3 regions of the Massilia haematophila genome follow, and region 3 is predicted to be linked to each of the others. Evidence: predicted binding sites of a transcription regulator. Region 3 holds the regulator's gene; each other region holds the start of a gene.
The links. Region 3 encodes FNR, which switches genes on or off when oxygen is low (the NO sensors DNR and NnrR bind a similar motif). Its sites were predicted from a motif close to TTGATNNNNATCAA; they were not measured.
Positions count from the first base shown of each region.

Region 1: the regulator FNR is predicted to act here: its motif matches at 2,148-2,161, upstream of clpB (ATP-dependent chaperone ClpB).
Region 2: the regulator FNR is predicted to act here: its motif matches at 2,090-2,103, upstream of ACFOPH_RS05270 (universal stress protein).

Region 1 is NZ_JBHRVV010000001.1:2,274,323-2,277,595, forward strand. It holds gene clpB (ATP-dependent chaperone ClpB) at 1-1,979, opposite strand, end outside; gene ACFOPH_RS10100 (tellurite resistance TerB family protein) at 2,184-2,597, shown strand; gene ACFOPH_RS10105 (TerC family protein) at 2,602-3,273, shown strand, end outside.
Region 2 is NZ_JBHRVV010000001.1:1,163,711-1,166,983, forward strand. It holds gene ACFOPH_RS05260 (universal stress protein) at 1-277, opposite strand, end outside; gene ACFOPH_RS05265 (universal stress protein) at 330-1,259, opposite strand; gene ACFOPH_RS05270 (universal stress protein) at 1,492-1,980, opposite strand; gene ACFOPH_RS05275 (hypothetical protein) at 2,171-2,668, opposite strand; gene ggpS (glucosylglycerol-phosphate synthase) at 3,042-3,273, shown strand, end outside.
Region 3 is NZ_JBHRVV010000001.1:2,173,890-2,177,162, reverse strand. It holds gene ACFOPH_RS09650 (DUF885 domain-containing protein) at 1-768, shown strand, start outside; gene ACFOPH_RS09645 (VOC family protein) at 1,018-1,446, shown strand; gene fnr (fumarate/nitrate reduction transcriptional regulator Fnr) at 1,453-2,220, opposite strand; gene ACFOPH_RS09635 (cytochrome ubiquinol oxidase subunit I) at 2,440-3,273, shown strand, end outside.

The DNA.
Region 1 (3,273 bases), 100 kb from region 3:
ACATAGCCCGGCGGCGCGCCGATCAGGCGGGCGACCGAATGCTTCTCCATGAATTCGCTCATGTCGATGCGGATCAGGGCTTCCTCGGTGTCGAACAGGAAGGCAGCCAGCGCCTTGCACAATTCCGTCTTGCCGACGCCGGTCGGGCCCAGGAACATGAAGGAACCGTAAGGACGGTTCGGGTCCGACAGGCCGGCGCGCGAACGGCGGATCGCGTCCGACACCGCCTCGATCGCCTCGTCCTGGCCGACGACACGCTCATGCAGCTTCTCTTCGATGTGCAGCAGCTTGTCGCGCTCGCCCTGCATCATGCGCGACACGGGGATGCCGGTCGCGCGCGAGACCACCTCGGCGATCTCCTCGGCGCCGACCTGGGTGCGCAGCAGCTTCGGCTTTTCGAGTTCGCCGTCCTTGCCCGCGGCCGCTTCCTCGGCATGCTTCAGTTGCGCCTCGAGTTCCGGCAGGCGGCCGTACTGCAGCTCGGAGACCTTCTGCCAGTTCGACTGGCGCTTGGCTTCCTCCATCTGGTGACGGATGCGCTCGATCTCTTCCTTGATGTGGGTGGTGCCCTGCACCGCCGCCTTTTCCGACTTGAGGATTTCCTCGTAGTCGTTGTACTCGCGCTCGAGGCGGGCGATCTCTTCGTCGAGCAGTTCGAGGCGGCGCAGCGAGCCCTCGTCGGTTTCCTTCTTCACCGCTTCGCGCTCGATCTTCAGCTGGATCAGGCGGCGCTCCAGCTTGTCCATGACTTCCGGCTTGGAGTCGATCTCGATCTTGATTTTAGATGCGGCCTCGTCGATCAGGTCGATCGCCTTGTCGGGCAGGAAGCGGTCGCTGATGTAGCGGTGCGAGAGCTCGGCCGCGGCGATGATCGCGGGATCGGTGATCTCGACCTTGTGGTGCAGCTCGTATTTCTCCTGCAGGCCGCGCAGGATGGCGATCGTCGCCTCCACGCTCGGCTCGTCGACCATGATCTTCTGGAAGCGGCGCTCGAGCGCGGCGTCCTTCTCGACGTACTTGCGGTATTCGTCCAAGGTGGTGGCGCCGACGCAGTGCAGCTCGCCGCGCGCCAGGGCCGGTTTCAGCATGTTGCCGGCGTCCATCGCGCCTTCGGCCTTGCCGGCGCCGACCATGGTGTGGATCTCGTCGATGAAGACGATGGTCTGGCCCTCGTCCTGGGCCAGCTCCTTCAGCACCGACTTCAGGCGCTCCTCGAACTCGCCGCGGTACTTGGCGCCGGCCAGCAGCGCCGCCATGTCGAGCGACAGTACGCGCTTGCCCTTGAGCGAATCGGGCACTTCGCCGTTCACGATGCGCTGGGCCAGGCCCTCGACGATGGCGGTCTTGCCGACGCCCGGTTCGCCGATCAGTACCGGGTTGTTCTTGGTGCGGCGCTGCAGCACCTGGATCGCGCGGCGGATCTCGTCGTCGCGGCCGATCACGGGGTCGAGCTTGCCCATGCGGGCGCGCTCGGTCAGGTCGAGGGTGTATTTCTTCAGCGCCTCGCGCTGGCCTTCGGCGTCCTGCGAATTCACGTTCTCGCCGCCGCGCACGGCGGAGATCGCCGACTCCAGCGACTTGCGCGCCAGGCCGTTTTCGCGCGCTAGGCGGCCGGCCTCGGATTTGTCCTCGGTCAGCGCCAGCAGCACCATTTCGCTGGACAGGAACTGGTCGCCGCGCTTCTGCGACTCGCGGTCGGCCAGGTTCAGCAGGGCCACCAGGTCGCGCCCCGGCAGCACTTCGCCGCCGGTGCCCGAGACCTTGGCCGAGCGCTCGAGCGCGCTGCGCAGGGCATTGGTCAGGCCGCCGACGTTCACGCCGGCACGCTGCAGGAGCGAGCGCGCGCCGCCGTCGTCCTGGTTCAATAGCGCGCTCAAGAGGTGGACCGATTCGATGTACTGGTTGTCGTTGCCGACCGCCAGGCTCTGGGCATCCGCCAGTGCTTCCTGGAGCTTGGTCGTCAATTTATCTTGCCGCATGTTGTTGCTCCCTAGTGAGTGTAATTTAACTGGGAAGAACATGTGGGAGATGCCCTGAATTTTCAAGATCGTCAAGGCGGCGACGCACCACCAACCTGCAATCCTTCGAAAAAACCTGAGGATTCCTCAAGGTTTTATCGGTTTCTCAATGTCCCGTGCTCGCCTAAGCTGACATTCATCAACCACCACCCAAGCGAGGACACCATGCGACTGTATGCCACCGATAGCCCCGACGCCGTTTGCCGCCTGCTGGCGCTGTCGATGATCGTCGACGGCCACCAGGCGCCGTCGGAAATGAAGGCGCTGGAGCACAGCGCGATCCTGGAGCGGCTCGGCGTCGATGCCGAGCGCTTCGACGACGCCGTCGTCGCCCTGTGCGACGACCTGCTCGACGCCGCGCGCCGCCGCGACGCCGCCGACATCGAGATCGACAACGCGACGCTCGACCGCCTGCTCGACGACGTCGCCGACCCGCTGCTGCGCATGCACGTGCTCAAGGCGATGCTCGACATCGTCCACGCCGACCGCCTGATCGACAGCCGCGAAGGCCTGCTGATCCGGCGCGCCCAGCGCCGCTGGTCGGTGCCGGCGAACGGCGAGGCCGTCACGGAGGGCTGATGCCATGGACTTCTTCAGTATCGTCTGGCTGGGCGCACCGGTGTGGATGTGGCTGGTGTTCCTGGCTGTCGTCGTCCTGCTGCTGGCCTTCGACCTGGGGGTCCTGAACCGCGATGACCACGTCATCGGCGTCAAGGAAAGCCTGAAGCTGTCGGCACTCTACCTGAGCGCCGGCCTGGCCTTTGGCCTGTGGGTCTGGCACGGCTTCGGCAGCGAAAAGGCGATGGAGTTCTACACCGGCTTCCTGATCGAGAAGAGTCTCTCGCTCGACAACATCTTCATCATCTCGTTGATTTTCGCGACGCTGGCGATCCCGCCGCTGTACCAGCACCGCGTGCTGTTCTGGGGCATCCTGGGCGTGATCGTCACCCGCGGCATCATGATCGGCGCCGGCGCGGCCCTGGTGGCCAGCTACTACTGGGTGCTCTACATCTTCGGCGCGATCCTGGTCGTCACCGGCATCAAGATGCTGTTCGTGTCCGAGAACCCGGACAGCGTGCGCGACAGCGCCCTGCTGGCCTGGCTACGGCGCCGCCTGCGGGTGAGCGAAACCACCCATGGCCACGACTTCCTGGTGCGGCTGCCGCACCCGTCGCAGCCTGGGCGCAAGCTCTGGTACGCGACCCCGCTGCTGCTGGCGCTGATCATGGTCGAGTTCACCGACGTCATCTTCGCG
Region 2 (3,273 bases), 1.0 Mb from region 3:
CGACCAGGCGCCCCTCCAGCGATTGCACGCCGAGCTGGCGTGCGCGCCCGGCGAAGCGCTCCAGGCTCTGGCGGCCCGCCGTGCGCAGCGCGTCGTATTCGTCGCCCGGCGCCACCGCCATCGAGCCGGTCAGCAACGCATAGGCGGGCCAGGACATGCCGGTGGCGGCGGCGCCGACCAGGTGCGCCTCGTGCGCATTGGCGAGCCAGGCGGCGGCGCGCAGCCGCGCGTCCAGTGCGGGGCTGTCGTCGACATGAACGATGATCGTCTTGTACATGGCGGTTCCTTTCCTTCGATGGCGGGTCGGGTTGCGGATGGGCGCCGGCAGGCTAGCGCGCCATCAGCACCGGCAGGGCGGCGTTGCGCAGGACGGTGCTGCTGGCGCTGCCGAGCAGCAGTTGCTGGAAGCGCGAGTGGCCGTAGCAACCCATGACGAGCAGGTCGCAAGCGCGCTCGGCCGCCAGCGCGAGCATTGCGCCGCCGATGTGCTGCGCCGCGTGCCGCGGGTCGCGCCGGGCGATCTCGGTGCGCACGCCATGGCGCCCCAGGAACGCCTGGGCGTCGGCCAGTTCCTGGTCGCTGGCGCAGTCGTTGCCGTCGGCGGCGCCGAACACGGCCAGGATGGTGCGGTCGGCGCGCTGCAGCAGCGGCAGGGCGGCAGTCATCGCGCTCGACGCCTGCCGGCTGCCGTTCCAGCACAGCAGGACCCGGCGCGGGCAGGCCGGCGCCTGGGCCGCGCGCGGGACCACCAGCACCGGGCGCCCGGCGTTGAGCACGACGTACTCCGGCATGCGCGCGGCCGAGGGCGTGTTGCCCAGGCTTTCGTCGGGATCGTCCTGGCTGACCACGACCAGGTCGGCGAAGCGCGCGAGCAGCGCCAGGCCATCCGGGACCTGGTCGCAGATCATGCGCGATTCGTGCGAGACGCCGTGGCGCCGGGCGATCGCTTCGAAATCGTCGAGCGCGCGCCGGGCCGAACGGGCCAGCGGTTCGACGTAGCTGGCGAGCAGGGTGCCGGGCGGAACGTCGTAGCCGTGCGGGAAGACGGCGCTGCCGATGCCGGTCATGGCCGCGCCGACCAGGTGGGACCCGTGTTCCGCCCCGATGGCGGCGGCCAGTTCGATGCGCTGGCGCGCGTGGCGCGAGAGGTCGACATGCACCAGGATGGTCTCGTAGCCCATGGCGAGCTCAGTGCGCGCAGCCGGCGCGCGGGACGCAGCCGCGGCGCCTTCGCTGGGAATCGGTATCCGCTCGAACATGCGCACCTCGTCAGACGGGTTGGTTGAACGTCCGGATCGGGCCCAGGGGCCGGCACGGTCCAGGGCCAGTCTGCTGCCCGGGGCGCCTCTGCGCCATGATCTGCATCAAATCTGGCCGGATGACGCGAACGGTACTTGATAAGCAGGCTGGACAGTATCGATGGTTTGTATTGCGCGGCCGACGCCGCATGCCGCGGCGGGAGGTGCCGCGCGCCGCGCCCGGCCGCCGTCCCTAGCGCGCGCCTCCGGCCGCCGGCGCCGGCGCCTCAGGTTGTGCAGGGCGCGCACGGTAGACCATCACCGGCACCGTCGCGTAGGCGAGCACGCGCTGGGTGACGCTGCCGGCGATCAGGCGGCTCAGGCCGCGCCGCCCATGCGAGGCCATGAAGACCAGGTCGCAGCCGTGGCGCTGCACCGCCCCGACGATCGCGTCGGCGGGCGAATATCCGTAGGCGGCCTCGGCCTTGCATGCCACGCCGGCCTCCGTCGCCGCCGCGGCGACGCGGTCGGCATCGCGCCTGGCCTGTTCCAGCAGGACGTCGAGCCGGGCCGGGGCGTCGGTGGCGAGCGCGCCCTCGGCACTCAAGAGCACCGGTTCCGGCTGGGCGATCGCGAGCGCGACCAGCTCGCAGCCGCAGGCCTTGGCGAATGCAATGGCCGCATCGGCGGCTTCGTTCGACAGCGCGGAACCGTCGGTGGGGACCAGGATGCGTCGGTACATGGAGTGCTCTCCTTGTGGGAATGGTGGCGTGCTTCGTCGGCACCGCGTCGGCACCCGTGAGCGCACGACAGGCGCGCCGACAGGATGGGTTGAGCGGACGCTCGGGTCCTTGATGCATATCAAAAACACCACCGTGTCCGGTGCGCCCAATCCCGCATGGCCGCGCCCGCGTACACCCGGACCTGCCTTGCTAGCGGCCCGCTCCGCCGGCGGGCGGGCGCCGCAGGACCAGCTGGACCGCAGCCGCGCGGTCATGGCGCGCGAAGCGGGCCGACGAACCTGCCGCCGCGCCGGTGCTCCTGCGCCCGCGCGCGCTGCCGCCCACCAGCGCCAGGTCGGCGGTGAAGCGGTGCAGCGACAGGATGGCGGCGAGCCCGCACAGCGCTTCCCGGCCGAGGTCGGTGTCGCCGGCCTCGACCTGGGGCGTGACCCGGTGCAGCGCGCACAAGGCCAGCGCGTTGTCGGCCAGGTGGGCCTGCAGGCCGCCATGGCCGGCCGCCTCCATCAACGTTTCCTCGTGGCGAAATAGCGCCTCGACTTCGGCCACCAGCAGCGGCCAGCCCGCCACGAATTCCGCATGCGGCGCGCCAACCAGCTTTGCGATGCGGCTGCACAGGACCTTGCGCGCGTGCCGCATCGCGCTGCCGATGACCTGTACCCGTCCGTTGGCGGCGTTGCTGCGCATCATGTTCGCCCTCCATGGTTTGCCGTTCAAGCAAATAGTTTCGACAGGCGACGGGACTAGTTTTTGATACAAATCAAAGTGATAGGGCTAGGTGAGCGTGCGAATCTGTGCAGGTACGTGGCCGAAATTTGACAGTTTGGAACAGTTCCGCATGGACAGTGCATTTGTGCAAATGCGTTGTAGCTGTTACCATACTTTCTCTCGACGCGGCCCCGCCGCGTTTCGCCGCTTCGGGCTCCGCCCGTTCTCACTCTCCTGGCAATCGCCGGCGCTGCGCGCGCTCGGCCCGATTGTGTTCGCCTTGTGCGGTCGATTCCGCACGCCCACCAGGTCGGCGCAGCAGCGCCGAGCGCATCGCTCTGAAAGGACGAAGACGATGACTGTATTACCACGACGATGGGCCACGCGCCTGCAACCCGATCATTTTGTACTGGCTACCGATCTCGACGGCACCCTGCTTGCCGGCAGCCTTGACGCCCGGCGCCGCGTGCGCGAGCTGTTCTCGGCGCAGCAGGACGGCGCCCGCCTGGTGTTCGTCACCGGCCGCGGCATCGAGTCGATCCTGCCGCTCCTGAGCGACCCGACGATTCCGGTCCCCGATTACATCA
Region 3 (3,273 bases):
GGCGAGGGCGATCCTCGTCTCGCCATCCTGGCGCAGTATGCCGAGATGGTGAAGGATGCAGAGCGCCGCAGCGCCTCGCTGTTCAACCTGAAGCCGCGCGCGCCCGTCGAGGTGCTGCGCGAGCCGCCGCTGACCGAAGCCTCGGCCGCCGCCCACTACAGCCTGCCGGCGCCGGACGGCAGCCGTCCCGGCGTGTTCTGGGTCCCCCTGCGCGGGCCGACCTTCGACATGATCCGCATGCGCAGCCTGTCCTACCACGAAGCGGTGCCGGGCCACCATTTCCAGCTGGCGATCCAGCAGGAACTGAAGGGCATCCCGAAATTCCGCAGCCAGCGCATCTTCAGCGGCGGCAGCGCGCACAGCGAAGGCTGGGCGCTGTACACCGAGCGCCTGGCGGTGGAGCAGGGCTGGTACGAAGGCGACGTCCCGGGCCTCTTGGGGGCGCTCGGCTCCGAGCTGTTCCGCGCGCGCCGCCTGGTGGTCGACACCGGCCTGCACACCAAAGGCTGGACGCGCCAGCAGGCGGTCGACTACGGCATCAACGTCCAGGAAGTCGACCGCTACGTCGCCTGGCCGGGCCAGGCCACCGCCTACATGATCGGCATGCTGCGCATCGTCGAACTGCGCGAGAAGGCCAAGGCCGAGCTGGGCGAGAAGTTCTCGCTGCCGGGCTTCCACGACATGGTGTTGAGTAGCGGCTCGGTGCCGCTGGACGTGCTGGGCCAGCTGGTCGACCAGTGGATTGCGAAGGAAAAGGCGAAGGCGTAAGCGCTGACGCGATCGTTGGTTGGGCACGCCGTGCCCACGCGAACCGTCGGCCGATCGACTGCTTCCGTCCGGATGACGATGCCGGCAAGGGCGTAGGGTGGACACCTGTGTCCACGCGGTAGGGCGGCTGATCAGCCGCCTCGACAACAAGAACCGCGCGTGGCCGCGTGCGATGACACGGCGTGGACACAGGTGTCCACCCTACGTTAATCTGGACACTTCCGTCGACCACTCAACAAGGAGCGCAGCATGGAAACCCAGGAATTGCACCGCGGACGCCTGATCGACCACCTCCAGCTCGTCGTGCGCGACCTGGCCGCAGCCCGCAGGTTCTACGACGCGGTCTTCGAGGTACTGGGCGTGCCGCTGGGCGGCGAGGGCGAGGATTATTTCTGGGCCGACGAGCTCTTCGTCTCGACGCCCGGCAGCGAGGCGGCGCAGGGCGTGCTGACCGGCCGCCACCACCTGGCCTTCCAGGCCGCCGACCGCGCCATGGTCGACGCCTTCTACGAAGCGGCATTGCGGGCCGGCGGCAAGGACAATGGTGCACCCGGCGAGCGCAACTACCATCCGGGCTACTACGGCGCCTTCGTGATCGATCCCGACGGCAACAACATCGAAGCCGTGTACCACGGCCCGGCCACGCGCAGCGCGCAATCGGTCAAGGTGACTTTCTAGACTCGGTCACGCCATCGGGCTGCACTGCTCGGTGCCGGCGGCGATCGCGCGCAGGTGGGCCGGTTCGAGCAGCGTGACCTCGCGCTTGTCGACCGCGATCCAGCCCTGTTTCTTGAAGCGCGACAGCAGGCGGCTGACGCTTTCGATCGTCAGGCCCAGGTAATTGCCGATGTCCTCGCGCGACATGCGCAGGGCGAAACTGGTCGAGGAATAGCCGCGCGCGGCGTAACGTGCCGACAGGTTCACCAGGAACACCGCGAAGCGCTGCTCGGCGCGCATGTTGCCCAGCAGGAGCATGACGTTCTGTTCGCGCGTGATCTCCTGGCTCATCATGCGGTGGAAGTGGCGCAGCAGGGCCGGCACTTCGCCGAACAGTTCCTCCAGCCGCGAGAACGGGATCTCGCACACCTCGCTGCTTTCCAGCGCAACCGCGTCGCAGTGGTGGCGGTCGCCGCTGATCGCATCCATGCCCAGCAGTTCGCCGGCCATCTGGAAACCGGTGATCTGCTGCTCGCCCGCCGCGTTGACCTGGTAGGTCTTGAAGTGGCCGAAGCGCACCGCGTACAGGCTGCGGAAGGGTTCGCCCATGGCATACAGGCGCTCGTCGCGCTCCAGGCGCCGGCGCCGGCCGATGATCTTGTCGAGCCGCTCGATGTCCGCGTTTTCCAGGCCCATCGGCAGGCAGAGCTGGTGCATGCTGCAGGCGCTGCAGCTGGCCTTCAGCGCCTGGATGCTGATCGGGGAGGAAGCGGGGGGAGGGGTGACTTGGGTCATCGGTCTACGAATAGTCGCGGTCAATACGGGAATTATAGTCCGGTCCGGCGCCGTGGCCAGTCTTTTGCCGCAAGCTGTCCAGTTGGAAAAGCCTGATAAACAGGCGCAATGGACGCGGGGCTGTGCGTGCACATGCGGGTCAAGGTCAGGGAAAGATGCCAATTGTGCGCTTGCCAAGCCGTGCTAGATTCTGGACACCGCAGATCACGAGGAGGGTTCATGTTCGGCCTATCGGCGTTGGATCTGGCACGCATCCAGTTCGCTTTCACGATGTCGTTCCACATCCTGTTCCCCGCAGTGACCATCGGCCTGGCGAGCTACCTGGCCGTGCTCGAGATGTCCTGGCTGCGCACCAGGCGCCAGGTCTACGTCGACCTCTATCACTTCTGGCTGAAGATCTTCGCCGTCATGTTCGGCATGGGCGTGGTCTCGGGCATCGTGATGGCCTACCAGATCGGCACCAACTGGAGCTATATGTCCGAGTTTGCCGGCAGTATCATGGGGCCGGTGCTGGCCTACGAGGTGCTGACCGCCTTCTTCCTCGAGGCCGGCTTCCTGGGCGTGATGCTGTTCGGCTGGAACCGCGTCGGCCCCCAGCTGCACTTCGTCGCCACCTGCATGGTCGCGATCGGCACCCTGATCTCGGCCACCTGGATCCTGGCCGCCAACAGCTGGATGCAGACACCCCAGGGTTATGCCATCGAGGGCGGGCGCATGGTGCCGGCCGACTGGCTGGCGATCGTCTTCAACCCCTCGTTCCCGTTCCGCCTGATGCACATGGTGGTCGCCGCCTACCTCACCACGGCGCTGATCGTGGGGGCGGTCGGCGCCTGGCAGCTGTTGCGCCGGCGCGACAATCCGGCGGTGCGCAAGATGCTCTCCATGGCGATGTGGATGCTCCTCATCGTCGCGCCGATCCAGGCCGTCATCGGCGACTTCCACGGCCTGAACACCGCCGAGCACCAGCCGGCCAAGCTGGCGGCGATGGAAGGGCACTGGCAGAACGAGCCGGGCGAAGCCATCCCGCTGTTGTTGTTCGGCATACCCGACATG